Regions from separate parts of the Streptomyces sp. NPDC090025 genome, predicted to be linked through region 2. Evidence: predicted binding sites of a transcription regulator. Region 2 holds the regulator's gene; the other holds the start of a gene.
What was found. Region 2 encodes HspR, which represses chaperone genes until heat shock. Its sites were predicted from a motif close to TTGAGNNNNNNNNNCTCAA; they were not measured.
Positions count from the first base shown of each region.

Region 1: a site for HspR is predicted at 5,812-5,830, ahead of lon (endopeptidase La). Genes of this name have one in related genera too.

Region 1 is NZ_JBIVFL010000001.1:1,258,941-1,266,495, forward strand. Features, by position in the region: gene ACIPXM_RS05885 (glycoside hydrolase family 3 protein) at 1-1,606, opposite strand, end outside; gene ACIPXM_RS05890 (MFS transporter) at 1,628-2,953, opposite strand; gene ACIPXM_RS05895 (TetR/AcrR family transcriptional regulator) at 3,164-3,808, shown strand; gene ACIPXM_RS05900 (XRE family transcriptional regulator) at 3,843-4,697, opposite strand; gene ACIPXM_RS05905 (GNAT family N-acetyltransferase) at 5,087-5,722, opposite strand; gene lon (endopeptidase La) at 5,853-7,555, shown strand, end outside.
Region 2 is NZ_JBIVFL010000010.1:98,051-105,605, reverse strand. Features, by position in the region: gene clpB (ATP-dependent chaperone ClpB) at 1-1,714, opposite strand, end outside; gene ACIPXM_RS22715 (pyridoxamine 5'-phosphate oxidase family protein) at 1,868-2,281, shown strand; gene ACIPXM_RS22710 ((2Fe-2S)-binding protein) at 2,627-2,962, opposite strand; gene ACIPXM_RS22705 (hypothetical protein) at 2,959-3,231, opposite strand; gene ACIPXM_RS22700 (helix-turn-helix transcriptional regulator) at 3,360-4,343, shown strand; gene ACIPXM_RS22695 (heat shock protein transcriptional repressor HspR) at 4,446-4,895, opposite strand; gene dnaJ (molecular chaperone DnaJ) at 4,900-6,102, opposite strand; gene grpE (nucleotide exchange factor GrpE) at 6,133-6,774, opposite strand; gene dnaK (molecular chaperone DnaK) at 6,774-7,555, opposite strand, start outside.

The DNA.
Region 1 (7,555 bases), on a different contig from region 2:
TCGCCCCGAAGTCGGCGATCAGGGCCGCCGCGTGCTCGGCGATCTCCGGCAGCACCGCCGCCCGCTCCAGGTTCACGCAGACCACCGTCGGCACGGCCGCGAGCAGCGCCAGGATCCGGGTCAGCTCCTCCTCGGGGAACGCGAGCGAACCCGAGTGGAAGAAGGACTCGAAGAGGTTCGGGCGCTCCTCGTACGGGGTGCGCAGCCGCAGCACCGCGAGATCGGCGTCGGCCGGGGTCGCGACGACCTCGCCGTAGCCCGCCGCGACCGTCGCGTCGACGTTCTCCACGTACAGCTTCGGGCGTCCGGCGAGCGGCAGCGGCCCCTTCGTCAGGACGGTCAGCGAACGGCGCTGGGCGGCGGCGCCCTCCGCCGTGAAGTCCGCGCGGCCGACCGTCTCGGCGGCCTCGTCCGGGTCCACGTACCGCCGCTCGTCGAACAGACCGAGGACGAACTTCTCGCGCAGCAGCCGCCGTACCGAGGTGTCGATCCGCTCCTCGGAGACCCGGCCGGAGCGCACCAGCCCGACGATGACCTCGGGGCACTGCTCGCCGCCGAACTGGTCGGCGCCCGCGTCGAGCGCCTTCGCGGTCCGCTCGGCGACGCTCAGGTGCTCCACGCCCCAGGCGCGGGCCTCGTGCGGCTCGCCGAAGATCACCGAGTCGGTGAGCAGGCCCCAGTCGGTGCAGACGATGCCGGTGAAGCCCAGCTGCTCGCGGAGCAGGCCCTGGATGACGCCCTTGTTGAAGCCGAAGCCGACCTCTTCCCAGTCGGTGCCGATCGGCTGGCCGTAGTACGGCATCATCTGCGAGCAGCCGGCCGCGACGGCCGCCTTGAACGGCTCCAGGTGGTGCTCCCGCAGTCCGCCCGGGTAGATCTGCTCCTTGCCGTGCGGGAAGTGCGGGTCCTCACCGTCCTTCTGCGGGCCGCCGCCGGGGAAGTGCTTGACCATGGCGGCCACCGAGTCGTGGCCGAGCTCGGGGCCCTGCAGGCCGCGGATGTACGCCTCGACCAGCTCGGCGGTCAGCTTGGCGTCGGCGCCGAAGGTGCCGGACTGGCGGGACCAGCGCGGCTCGGTGGCCAGGTCGATCTGCGGGTGCAGCGCGGTGCGGAAGCCGACCGCGAGGTACTCGCGGCGCATGATGTCGGCGAAGCGGTGCACCAGCTCGGGGTCGCGGATCGCGGCCAGGCCGGTGGCCTCGGGCCAGGCGGAGAACGCGCCCGCGTTGAAGGAGGCGCCGACGTTGTCGGTGAAGGCGTGCCGCGGGTCGGTGGAGAGCGAGACCGGGATCCCGAGCCGGGTGTTCGCGGCCATCTCCTGGACCGCGTTGTGCCAGCTCGCCATCTCGCGGGCGCCGTAGGTGCCGAGCAGGTTGAAGTGGGTGAGGCCGCGCTCGACGATCAGCTCGGGGGTGGTGAACGGGAGCATCGAGCCGTCGGTCTCGGTGACCGGGGTGCCGTCCGCGTTCATGGTGAGCATGGAGTGGAAGAGCTGGCCGGCCTTCTCCTCCAGGGTCATCCGGCCGAGCAGGTCCTCGACGCGCTCGGCGACGGGCCTGGCCGGGTCCTGGTAGGGGTGCGTGCTGTGCGGGGTGGGGGTCGTCACGGTCTGCCTCACTTCACGGGCTCACTTCACGGAACGGATGAACTGGACGGCGATGGCGCCGAGCGCGCAGGCCACGCCGCCGAAGAGGAACAGGGCGCCGTAGTTGCCGCCGCCGCCGATCGCGAGGATCGCGGGGGCCATGATCGGCACCAGGGACTGGGGGAGGGCGTTGCCGATGTTCAGGACGCCCATGTCCTTCGCGGACTCCTCCGGGTTCGGCAGCACCGCGGCGGCGAGCGCCACGTCGACCGAGAGGTAGAGGCCCTCGCCGAAGCCGAAGACCACCAGCGCGAGAACGAACATCCCGAAGGAGTGGGCGGTGGCGATCAGCGCGAGGCCGACGCCGATGACGAGCGAGGAGGCGAGGACGTACGGCTTGCGGCGGCCGGAGCCGTCGGAGAGCACACCGCCGAGCAGCGAGCCGCAGACCACCGCGACGACCATGGCGACCGTGCCGGTGAAGAGCTTCCCCGACACCTCTTCCTGGCTGAAGCCGAGCCGGTCCATCAGGAAGTAGACCTGGTAGCTGGTGACGCAGGAGATGCCGACGAAGACCAGGAAGCGGCCGGCGAAGTTCCACGCGAAGTCGGGGTGCTCGCGCGGCGAGACCCAGAAGCTGCGCAGGAACTCGCGGAAGCTGTACGGGGCGAAGGCGCCGCGCTTGGCCGGGCGGTCCTTCATCACGGCGGCCAGGGTGAGCACCGAGGCCAGGCCGACCACCGCGGGGACGAGGAAGGCGAGCGCGAGCGACTGGTGGAAGGCGTTGGCGAGGTAGGTGCCGAGGATCATCGCGATCGACGTCATCATCCCGACGACGCCGGAGACCCGGGCCTGCTGGCGCGGCGGCACCAGGTCGGGGATGCAGGAGGTCAGCGAGGCGAGGGCGGCGTTGCAGCCGAGCTGGGCGACCGCCCAGCCGGCCATCAGGACCGGCACGCTGCCGCCGGTGGCGACGATCGCGAGCCCGGCGAGGCCGACCGCCATGCCGCCGACCAGCCAGGGGCGGCGGCGGCCGAAGCGGCTGGTGGTGCGGTCGGAGAGGGCGCCGAAGACCGGGTTGCCGATGAGCGCGAGGACCGCGCCGAGCGAGAGGACCTTGCCGAGGGCGGCGCCGCGGTCGGCCTCCGGGACGATCTGGGCGACCCGCAGGGCGAGGGTGACCATCACCGGGGTGAGCACCGAGACCATCAGGCCGAGCTGGGCGAAGGCCAGTCCGGCGACGAGCTTGCCGGGGGCCTTGCCGGGCCCGGCGGTGGGGGAGCCCGGGGCGCCGGGCGACGGTTCGGATGCGGGGCTGACCTCGTGGGCGGTGCGGGTGACGTCCGCCGGGTCGTGGGTGATGGCCATGAGGGGGGACTCCATCGGTCACGCGGGCCGACGACGGTGTCGGCCTCGGCGCTGCCAGGCTAAACGCGAAAACCGAGTGGGTACTAGGTTTACGGAATGTGTCCTGGATCACGTGACGAAAGGCCCGTACCGGACCGGGACCAAGGCGGTGTCCGGCCGGTCGGGGCGGGAGCCCGGCGCGACCGGCCGGACACCGCCTAAGGTGGCGGCATGCCGGAGAACAAGGTCCCCGCGGTCCGCAAAGGCGCAGGCCGGGGCAGTTACGCGGTCGGTGACGCGCGCCGCCAGAAGATCCTGGACACCGCCGTCGAGCACTTCGGGCGCTGGGGCTTCCACGCCTCCTCGCTGGCCCGGATCGCCCACGACTGCGGCATCACCCAGGGCGGTCTGCTGCACCACTTCCGCAGCAAGGAGGACCTGCTCCTGTCGGTCCTCGCGCAGAGCGAGCAGCACGACGTGGAGCGGCTGTTCGGCCAGGAGCCGGCCTCGTACGCGGCCTATCTGGAGACCCTGGTCGCGCTGATCGAGGACAACACCCGGCGCCCCGGCATCGTGCGCATGTACAACGTGCTGGTCGGCGAGTCCGGCAATGTCGGCCACCCCGCCCACGAGTACTTCAAGGAGCGCTACGCGCGCGTGCTGCGCCACACCGTCACGCTGCTCGAAGCGGCGGCCGGGCGCGGCGAGCTGCGGCCCGGGATCGACTGCCGGGCGGTCGCGCAGGAGCAGCTGGCCGTGATGGACGGGCTGCAGATCCAGTGGGCCCTGGACCCGGAGTCGATGGACATGCCGGAGCGGGTACGGGAGTTCCTGCGGCGGCAGTACGCGGAGCTCCGGGCGGTCGACGGGTCCTGAGCCCCCGGGCCGCGTGCCGCCGCCCGGGCCCGGGTCAGGAGCGCAGCGGCGCCTGGAGCAGCGGGCGGCGCTCGACGAGCGGGGCGCCGGGCGTGAAGGTGAGCAGCATGACCCGGGCGCCGGGCGAGGTCACCGGCTCGGAGACGCAGGTGGCGATCCAGCCGGGGCCGAGGACGGCGTGGTGGATCGGCCGCTCGGAGCCGTCGGGGTACGGCACCGGGGTCGCCGTGAACTCCCGGTAGAGCGGGCCCGCCACCGGGTCCGCGAGGACGTCCCGCTCGATCCCGGCGAGCGCCGTGTTGTCCGGGCGCAGTTCCACCGCGTGCCGCAGCTGCGGCATCACGACGGGCGCCCAGCGGGTCGCCCAGTCGGTGAGGATGGCGGTGCGGGCCTCCGGATCGAGCAGCATCCACCGCATGGTGTTGGCAGGCGGCTCGCACCGGGGGAACAGCGCGCGGAACTCGGCGTTCACCGCGAGCACGTTCCACTCGGCGTCGTTGACGTAGGCCATCACCCCGCTGACGGCCTCCACCACACCCCGCCAGACGCCCGGGAGCGCGAGCCCGGAGTCGCGGTGGAGGGTGTACGGGGGATGCTCGCGGCGGGTCAGCCGCCACAGGATCGCCCAGTCCTGCTCGTTCATCCGCAGCAGCCAGGCGAGTCTGCTCAGCAGCTCACCGGCGGGGTTGGGCATCTGGCCGTTCTCCAGCCGGTTGTACGTGCCCGGTGCCCGGCACAGGAGTTGGTCGAGCTGTTCCTGGCTGACCCCGGCGGCCCGGCGGCCGCGGCCGCTCGGCGCGGGGAACCCGACGGATTGCGGGGCGATGGCCGCACGGCGTTCCTGGAGGAACTCCTTCAGGGCCCTGCGGTCGTGGTCGGCGCGTCGCACGTCGGTTCCTGTCGGGGTGTCGGGGTCGGGGGGCCGGTGGCCCGGGCGGCGCCGGTCAACGGGTCGGCGCGGGGCGCCAATTATCTGCAGATTCTGTTCCTGGTATCGGCGGTGACCGACGGCGAGAATCGGCGGCGGAGCACGACCGGCCGGTTCAATTCCCCGTTCCGGGCTGGTCGGGGGAGGGTTCCGGGCGCTTCGATATCCACCACCTCCGCCCGGGGCGTCTCCCGTCCCCCCGGTGCCACGTCCCAGCGTGGTGGCGGTGACGGAAGCACCGGCGGCGTGGCCGCCCCGGCCGGGCCTGGTCAGCCCATCGAGGCCGCGGCGGCGCGCCGGACCTCCCGCCCCGCGCCGCCCCCGCTCCGTCCTTCCCGCTCGCGCGCGGCTCAGCCGGTGCGGACGACGCCGGTCAGCGGGTGGTGGTAGCGCCAGTCGAGGGAGTCGTAGAGCGCGAGCCCGTCGGTGGTCGCCGAGAGCACCCCGGTGACGGCCCCGGCCTGCGCGGCGGCGGCCTCCAGGGTGCGCATCACATTGGCGCCGAGGCCCCGGCGGCGGTGCGCCTCGGAGGTGATGATCTGGTCGGCGACGGCCGTCTCCCCGGTGGGCGCGATCTGCCCGGAGGCGGCGAGCGTCCCGTCGGCGGCCAGGATCCGGACCCGGATCACCCCGTCCGTGACCTCGGTCGTCCGCGCGTACCCCTCGGGCGGGGCGGGCCGCGCCGCCGGGTCGAGCCGCTTGGTCATCATGAACCCGGGGTCGTCGGGGATCGTCCACCCCTCGGTGATCCACTCCGCGACCTCCGCGGGCCCGGCCATCACCTTCAGCCACGCGTTCGGCGTGTCGATCCCGCCGCACAGCTTCCCCACCGAGACCGCGTCCGGGTACGTCACCACGTGCCGGAACGCCTCCTTCGGCGTCCCCGTGTCGATCCGGTACCCCCAGGGCTCGACGACGGCGGCGGAGGTTCCCCGGGACACGGTCCAGCCGGCCACCCAGGCCGATGTAATGGCTGCAATATCCATGGGGGTATTACAGCGGGTCTTCACCTGCGGCGGGAGAGTGATCGCTCAGAGCGAACACGACTCGGGGAACATTCGACCGCGCAGATGCATTGAGTCGGCATAGCTCAACTTGACTGCCGAAGGGGAGATCATGGCTTCTGAGTCCAAGGCGTCCGTGCCGCTCACTCTGCCCGTGCTGCCGCTCGACGACGAGGTCGTGCTGCCCGGAATGGTGGTGCCGCTGGACCTCTCCGACAACGATGTGCGGGCCGCCGTCGAGGCCGCCCAGGCCGCCGCCCGCGGCGGACAGGGCAAGCCCCGGGTGCTGCTCGTGCCCCGGGTCGACGGGACCTACGCGGGGACCGGCGTGCTCGGCACCGTCGAGCAGGTCGGACGGCTCTCCGACGGCGACCCCGGCGCCCTCATCCGCGGGATCGGCCGGGTGCGCATCGGGGCCGGGACCACCGGACCCGGCGGTGCGCTCTGGGTCGAGGGCACCGTCGTCGAGGAGACCCTGCCCGACCCGCTGCCCGGCGCGGTGACCGAACTGGTCAAGGAGTACAAGGCGCTCGCCACCAGCTGGCTCAAGAAGCGCGGCGCCTGGCAGGTCGTCGACCGCGTCCAGCAGATCGACGGCGTCGGCGCCCTCGCCGACAACTCCGGCTACTCGCCCTTCCTCACCCTGGAGCAGAAGGTCGCGCTCCTGGAGACCGCCGACCCCGTCGACCGGCTCCGGCTCGCCACCGCCCAGCTCCGCGAGCACCTCGCCGAGCAGGACGTCGCCGAGACCATCGCCAAGGACGTCCAGGAGGGCGTCGACAAGCAGCAGCGCGAGTTCCTGCTGCGCCGCCAGCTCGACGCCGTCCGCAAGGAGCTGCGCGAGCTCAACGGCGAGAGCGAGGGCGACGAGTCCGACGACTACCGCGCCCGCGTGGAGGCCGCCGACCTGCCCGAGAAGGTCCGCGAGGCCGCCCTCAAGGAGGTCGAGAAGCTGGAGCGGTCCAGCGACCAGTCCCCCGAGGGCTCCTGGATCCGCACCTGGCTCGACACCGTGCTCGAACTCCCGTGGACCGAGCGCACCGAGGACGCGTACGACATCCAGGGCGCCAAGGCGGTCCTGGACGCCGAGCACGCGGGCCTCGACGACGTGAAGGAGCGCATCACCGAGTACCTGGCCGTCCGCAAGCGCCGCTCCGCGCGCGGCCTCGGCGTGGTCGGCGGCCGCCGCGGCGGCGCCGTGCTCGCCCTGGTCGGCCCGCCCGGCGTCGGCAAGACCTCGCTCGGCGAGTCCGTCGCCCACGCCATGGGCCGCAAGTTCGTCCGGGTCGCCCTCGGTGGCGTCCGCGACGAGGCCGAGATCCGCGGCCACCGCCGCACCTACGTCGGCGCGCTGCCCGGCCGGATCGTCCGCGCCATCAAGGAGGCCGGGTCGATGAACCCGGTGGTCCTGCTCGACGAGATCGACAAGGTCGGCTCCGACTTCCGGGGCGACCCGGCCGCCGCCCTCCTCGAAGTCCTCGACCCGGCGCAGAACCACACCTTCCGCGACCACTACCTGGAGGTCGAACTCGACCTCAGCGACGTGGTGTTCCTCGCCACCGCCAACGTCCTCGAAGCCATCCCGGAGGCCCTGCTCGACCGCATGGAGCTGGTCCGCCTCGACGGCTACACCGAGGACGAGAAGGTCGTCATCGCCCGCGACCACCTGCTGCCCCGGCAGCTGGAGCGCGCGGGCCTCGCCGCCGACGAGGTCGTCCTCGACGAGTCCGCGCTGCGCAAGCTCGCCGGGGAGTACACCCGGGAGGCGGGCGTCCGCAATCTGGAGCGCTCGCTCGCCCGGCTGCTCCGCAAGGT
Region 2 (7,555 bases):
GGCCCAGCTCGTCCTCCATGCGCAGCAGCTTCTGCGTCTCGCCCTCCAGGAGGCGGCCCGCCGGGATACCGGTCCAGGCGCCCACCACGTCGGCGATGTCGTCCGGGCCGACCTCCTCCTTGACCATGGTGTCCTTGGCGGCCTCGCGCTCCTCCTCGGTGGCCTCGGCCAGCTCCCGCTCCAGGGTCGGGATCTCCCCGTAGAGCAGCTTGGAGGCGGTGTCGAAGTCGCCGTCGCGCTGGGCCCGCTCGGCCCGCCCGCGCAGCCCGTCGAGCTGTTCCTTCAGCTCGCCGACCCGGTTGAGGGACTGCTTCTCCTTCTCCCAGCGGGCGGTGAGGCCGCGCAGCTCCTCCTCGCGGTCGGCGAGGTCGCGGCGCAGCTTCTCCAGGCGCCGGCGGCTGGGCTCGTCGGTCTCCTTGGACAGCGCGAGCTCCTCCATCCGCAGCCGGTCGACGGAGCGCTGCAGCTCGTCGATCTCGACCGGGGAGGAGTCGATCTCCATCCGGAGCCGGGACGCGGCCTCGTCGACCAGGTCGATGGCCTTGTCGGGCAGGAAGCGGGAGGTGATGTACCGGTCGGACAGGGTGGCGGCGGCGACCAGGGCCGAGTCGGCGATCTGGACCTTGTGGTGGGCCTCGTACCGGCCCTTGAGGCCGCGCAGGATCGCGACGGTGTCCTCGACGCTCGGCTCGGCGACCAGGACCTGCTGGAAGCGGCGCTCCAGGGCGGGGTCCTTCTCGATCCGCTCGCGGTACTCGTCGAGGGTGGTGGCGCCGACCATCCGCAGCTCGCCGCGGGCCAGCATCGGCTTCAGCATGTTGCCCGCGTCCATCGCCGAGTCGCCGCCGGCGCCCGCGCCGACGACGGTGTGCAGCTCGTCGATGAAGGTGATGACCTGGCCGTCGCTCTCCTTGATCTCGGACAGGACGGTCTTCAGGCGCTCCTCGAACTCGCCGCGGTACTTGGCGCCCGCGACCATCGCGCCGAGGTCGAGCGAGACGAGCCGCTTGTCGCGCAGCGACTCGGGGACGTCGCCCTTCACGATCCGCTGGGCCAGGCCCTCGACGACGGCGGTCTTGCCGACGCCGGGCTCGCCGATCAGCACCGGGTTGTTCTTGGTGCGGCGGGACAGCACCTGGACGACCCGGCGGATCTCCTGGTCGCGGCCGATCACCGGGTCGAGCTTGCCCTCGCGGGCGGCGGCGGTGAAGTCGGTGCCGAACTTCTCCAGGGCCTTGTACGAGCCCTCCGGGTCGGGCGTGGTCACCCGGCGGCTGCCGCGCGCCTTCACGAAGGCGTCCTGGAGCCGGGCCGCGGTGGCGCCCTGCTGGTCGAGCAGCTTGCCGGTCTGGCCGCCCTTGGCGGCGATGCCGAGGAGCAGGTGCTCGGTGGAGAGGAACTCGTCGCCGAGCTGCTTGGCCCGGTCGGCGGCGTCGGCGATGACCGCGAGCAGCTCGCGGTTGGGCTGCGGGGGCGCGACCGTGGACCCGGTGACGCTGGGCAGCTCGCCGAGCAGCCGCTCGGCCCCGGCCCGTACGACGGCCTGGTCGGCGCCGACGGCGACGAGCAGGTCGACGAGGTTCTCGTTGTCCTGACCGGTCAACAGCGCGAGCAGAAGATGCGCGGGGGTCAGATCGGCGTGCCCCTGGGACACGGCGCGGCTGCTCGCCGCGTTCAGCGCGTCCCGGCTCCTGTTGGTCAGTTCGGCGTCCACGTGCGGGGTCTCCTCCGGGGGTCGGATGTCAGGGTGCGGAGATCAGGGATGTCGGGGTCGACAGCTCTTCTCTGACTCGTCCAACGTACACAAAGTTGAGTCTATTCCGCTCAAGGTACCGAAGGGATACGTTCCGGCGGTAGTTTCCGGGGCATGGCCATCGACCCGAGCAAGCCCGGCGACTCGTATCTCAGCTTCTGGCGCGAGTACCACATGTGCACGCTGACCACCCCGCGCCCGGACGGCACCCCGCACGTGGTGGCGGTCGGCGTCACCTACGACCCCGAGGGCGGCACGAAGGGCATCGCCCGGGTCATCACCAACAAGCACAGCCGCAAGGTCGCCAACGTCCTGGCGGCGGGCCCGGACGGCGCACGGGTCGCGGTCTGCCAGGTCGACAAGGGGCGCTGGGCCACCCTGGAGGGCGTGGCGCGGATCCGCACCGAGGCGGAGACGGTCGCGGACGCGGTGGACCGCTACGCGGCGCGGTACGGGCGGACGCCCGCGCCCAACCCGGACCGGGTGGTCATCGAGATCGCGCTGACCCGCGCGATGGGCCGCGCGTAGGGGGTGTCCGGCGGATCAGGGTCGGGCAGGCCGGGGCGTCTGGTGCGGTGCATCGCAAGGCGCCGGAGCGTCTCGATAGCGGAGCTATCGGGGCGGTTCGGCAACGCGGCGAGGTGCCGTGCCAGGCGTCCCGGCCCCGGCCATGATCCGCCGGACACCCCCCTAGGGCGGCCGCCGGGGGCGGCGCCCCCGGCGGGGCGCTCCGGAGGGGCGCTAATCAGCCGAAAAAGTCCCGGCACAGGGAAAAGTCCCGGCACGCACAGCGGCGCCATCGCGTTTCAGGTCCGCGATGGCGCCGCTGTGTGGGGGAAGCACCTGAACGATCTACAACGACGGGGGAATCGTTCAGGCACTGCGGGGGGTGGCGGTGATGGTTCCGGTGTCGACCAGCGGCGACTCCACCAGCTGGTGGTCGCGCTGATCGAGATTGACGAAGATCATGCCGTACCTGATGGCACAGCGGACGGGCTGCGGCGCGCCGCGGGGACGGCGCAGACAGCGGTAGGCGCGGACGTCCTCGTCCTGCTCACGGGCGACCACGATCGGCTCCCCGAACAGGGTCACCATCAACGAGTCGCCACGGTGGGGGATGGCCGTGACGAGATCGATGAAGTGCCACCCGGAGCGGTAGGCCGAGGCCATCTCCCGTCGGAAGGACCGGTCGTCCGGCGGGACGGTCATGCGCCCGTGTCCGCCGGCGCGGTGTCCCACGTCGGCTCGGTCACCCGCTTCGCGACGAAGTCCCAGGTGGGCTCGCCGCCCCGCGCGGGCAGGTCCCAGGTGGGCTCACTGCGCTGCGCGGGCAGGTCCCACGTGGGCTCACCCGGCGCCGCGACCACGGCGTTGGCGGGCGGCGTGTCCCATGTGGGCTCGCCGTGGGCGGCGAAGGCACCGAGGGCAGCCGCTGCAGCAAACGCTATGGCGCCGAGTGCGCGAATCTTCCTGGTCATGGCCGATCTCCACCTCTTTTGATCACTACCTCCTCCCCCGCGAATAAGACGATGACTCACTCCGAACCCTTCCACCAGCGGTGCCAGGCATCATGTTCCTGTAATTCAGGACCCTGAGGGGGGTGCAAATGGAGACACAACGGGGTGAAAGTCTCGACGGGCATGGCCCTGGTGAGCTGTGTGAAGCCGGAAAACGCCTCTATGCCGAGGCGCTCCGGGCCGGCCGGATCGCCCGAGCCGACGCGGAACCCGTCCCCTGCCTGATCGAACTGTCCTTGCTGCACGCCGATCCGGACGACAGCCAGTGGCTGCGTCCGGTGTCCCCGTCGATCGCGCTCAACAAGCTGATCCACCCCATCGAGCAGGAGATCCAGCAGCGCCGGCAGCACGCCATCGCCCTCGCCGACACGTTCGAGCCGTTCATGACCATCAACGTGCCGGACCCCTCCGCGACGCAGGCCATCACGGTGCTCGAAGGGCTCAGCCTGATCAACGCCACGCTCGACCGGGTCATCAACGAGTGCACCGAGGAACTGCTCACCATCCAGCCCGGCAGCGGCCGCAAGCCCGAGGTGGTGCAGGCCGGACTGCGCCGGGTCGAGCCGCTGCTCGAACGCGGCATCCGGATGCGCACGCTCTACCAGCACACCGCCCGGCACCACTCCGCGACCATGGGGTACGTCGAGCGGATCAGCCCGTACGGCCTGGAGGTGCGCACCCTCGAGGAGATCATCGACCGGCTCATCGTGGTCGACCGCAAGGTGGCGTTCGTGCCCGCCCGCAGCGACCGCCGGGTCGCCCTCGAACTGCGCCACGAGGGCCTGGTGCAGTATCTCGTCGGCGTCTTCGAGCAGTTCTGGCTGTACGGCGTGCCGTGGCACGAGGAAGTGCCGTACACCCCGTCCGTCGAGGGCATCGGCGGCGTGCAGCGCTCCATCGCCAAACTCCTCGTCGAGGGCCATGTGGACGAGGCCATCGCCCGCAGGCTCGGCATGAACGTCCGCACCTGCCGGGCGCACATCGCCAAGCTCGCCGCCTCCCTCGGCAGCGGCAGCCGCGCCCAGCTCGGCTATCTCATCGCCCAGTCCGGGATCCTCGAACGCGACGACTGAACACCCCTGCCCGCGGCATGTCGTGAGGCCCCCTCCACAGCTGTGGAGGGGGCCTCACGACGTACGGAAGGGGAAACCGAAGGAGCGAAGGGCGGACGGGCGCTACTCGCCGCGCTTGTGGCCGGGCCGCCAGACCACCAGCGCGCTGGCCTGCTGCACATCCGTGTACGGCACCAGATCGCGCCGGTACGAGGCGTGCACCTGGGCCTCGCGCTGCCGCATCGCGGCCGCCGCGCCCTCGACCGCGCTGGACAGCTCGGCCACCCGCGCCTGAAGCGCGGCGACCTGGTTCTCCAGCTCGATGATGCGCTTGATCCCGGCCAGGTTGATGCCCTCGTCCTGGGACAGCTGCTGCACCTGACGGAGCAGCTCGATGTCCCGGGCCGAGTAGCGGCGGCCGCGGCCGGCCGTGCGGTCCGGCGAGACCAGACCGAGCCGGTCGTACTGACGCAGCGTCTGCGGATGCAGACCCGACAGCTGTGCCGCCACCGAGATGACGTACACCGGGCTCTCGTCGGTCAGTTCGTACGGGTTGCGGCGGCGCCCATCCATGTCCTCAAGCTCCCTTCGCGGCCTGGAACAGCTCTGCCCTGGGGTCCTCGCCCGCGGTCGCCTCGCGGAACGTCTCCAGAGCCTCGCGCGCCTTGTCGCCCAGCTCCGCGGGAACCGCGACCTCCACCGTGATGAGCAGGTCGCCGCGGGTGCCGTCCTTGCGGACCGCGCCCTTCCCGCGGGCGCGCATGGTGCGCCCGTTGGGGGTGCCGGCGGGCAGCTTCAGCGTCACCGCCGGGCCGCCGAGCGTCGGCACCTTGATCTCGCCGCCGAGCGCCGCCTCGTCGAACGTGACGGGCACCGTGACGGTGAGGTTGTCGTCCTTGCGGCCGAACACCGGGTGGGCGTCGACGTGCACGACGACGTACAGATCGCCGTTCGGCCCGCCGCGCTCACCGGGCGCGCCCTTGCCGCGCAGCCGGATCCGCTGCCCGTCGGAGACGCCCGCCGGGATGCGGACCTGCATGGTGCGCGAGGACTTGGCCCGGCCGCTGCCCTTGCAGACGTCGCAGGGGGTCTCGGCGATCAGGCCGCGGCCCTTGCAGTCGACGCAGGGGTCGGTCAGCGAGAAGCCGCCGCCGCTGCCGCGCGAGACCTGCCCGGTGCCGACGCAGGTCGGGCACACCCGGGGGGTGCCGTTCTTGTCGCCGGTGCCCGAACACGCCTTGCAGGGCTGCTGGCTGGACATCCGCAGCGGCACCGTGGCGCCCTCGATGGCCTCGGTGAAGCTGAGCGTCACCTCGGACTCGATGTCCTGGCCGCGGCGCGGCTGGGTGCGGGTGGTGCCGCCCCCGCCGCCCCGGTTGAACAGGCCGCCGAAGACGTCCCCGAGGCCGCCGCCGAAGCCGCCGGCCCCGGCGCCGCCCTGGCCCTGGGCGCCCCCGAAGAGGTCGCCCAGGTCGAAGTTGAACGACCCGCCCGCACCGCCGGGACCGCCGGCCCGGCCCCCCTGATTAAAGAGGGCACCGTTCCCGAACAGGGCGCGGGCCTCGTCGTACTCCTTGCGCTTCTTCGGGTCGCCGAGGACGTCGTTCGCCTCGGAGATCGCCTTGAAGCGCTCTTCCGCCTTGGTGTCGCCCTTGTTGGCGTCCGGGTGGTTCTCGCGGGCGAGCTTCCGGTACGCCTTCTTGATCTCGGCGTCGGTGGCGTCCTTGGGGACGCCGAGGACCTTGTAGTAGTCCTTCTCGACGAAGTCCTTCGTGCTCATCGACGTCCCTCCTCTCGGACGATCACGGCGTCACCCCTCGTCGGGGCCACCGTTCTCCTCGTCGGCCTGCTTGTCTTCCTTCGCGGCCGGAGCCGCGCCCGGCTGGGGCTCGGCGACGGCCACCCGCGCGGGGCGGACCGTACGCTCGCCGATCCGGTACCCCGGCTGCAGGATCGCCACGCAGGTCGTCTCGGTGACGTCCGGCGCGTAGCTGTGCATCAGGGCCTCGTGGATCGTCGGGTCGAAGGGCTCGCCCTCCTTGCCGAACTGCTGCAGACCCATCTTGGCGACGGTGGTCTCCAGCGACTCGGCGACCGACTTGAAGCCGCCGAGGAGCTCGCCGTGCTCCCGGGCCCGGCCGATGTCGTCGAGCACGGGCAGGAGCTCGGTCAGGAGGTTCGCGACGGCGATCTCCTTGACCGTGATCCGGTCCCGCTCCACCCGGCGACGGTAGTTCTGGTACTCCGCCTGCAGCCGCTGGAGGTCACCGGTGCGCTCGCCGAGCGCCGTACGGGCCTGGTCCAGCTGCGCCAGGAGTGCCACGTCCGTGGCGTCCCCGGCCGGGGCCGCGTCCTCCGCCGCAGCGGCGGAGTCGGCGGCCTCGGTCTCCTCGGGCGTGCCGTCGGCGGGGACGTCGGGCTTCTCCTCGAAGCCCGGGGTCTCCTCCGACATCAGACAGCGCCACCCTTCGGCTTCTCGTCGTCGACGATCTCGGCGTCGACGACGTCGTCGTCGGCGGCCTGGGCCTGACCGGCACCGGCGTCGCCGCCCGCGGCCTGACCGGCCTGGGCGTCGGCGTAGAGCGCCTGGCCGAGCTTCTGCGAGACGGCCGCGACCTTCTCGGTGGCGGTGCGGATCTCGGCGGTGTCCTCGCCCTTGAGCTTCTCCTTCAGCTCGGTGAGGGACGCCTCGACCTCGGTCTTCACGTCACCCGGGACCTTGTCCTCGTTGTCCTTGAGGAACTTCTCGGTCTGGTAGACGAGCTGCTCGCCCTGGTTGCGGGTCTCGGCGGCCTCGCGGCGGCGGTGGTCCTCCTCCGCGTACTGCTCGGCCTCCTCACGCATCCGGTTGACCTCGTCCTTCGGCAGCGAGGAGCCGCCGGTGACGGTCATCTTCTGCTCCTTGCCCGTGCCCAGGTCCTTCGCGGTCACGTGCATGATGCCGTTGGCGTCGATGTCGAAGGAGACCTCGATCTGCGGGACGCCGCGCGGGGCCGGCGGAAGGCCGGTCAGCTCGAACATGCCGAGCTTCTTGTTGTACGCCGCGATCTCGCGCTCGCCCTGGTAGACCTGGATCTGCACGGACGGCTGGTTGTCCTCGGCCGTCGTGAAGATCTCGGAGCGCTTGGTCGGGATGGTCGTGTTGCGCTCGATCAGCTTGGTCATGATGCCGCCCTTGGTCTCGATGCCGAGGGACAGCGGGGTGACGTCGAGCAGCAGGACGTCCTTGACCT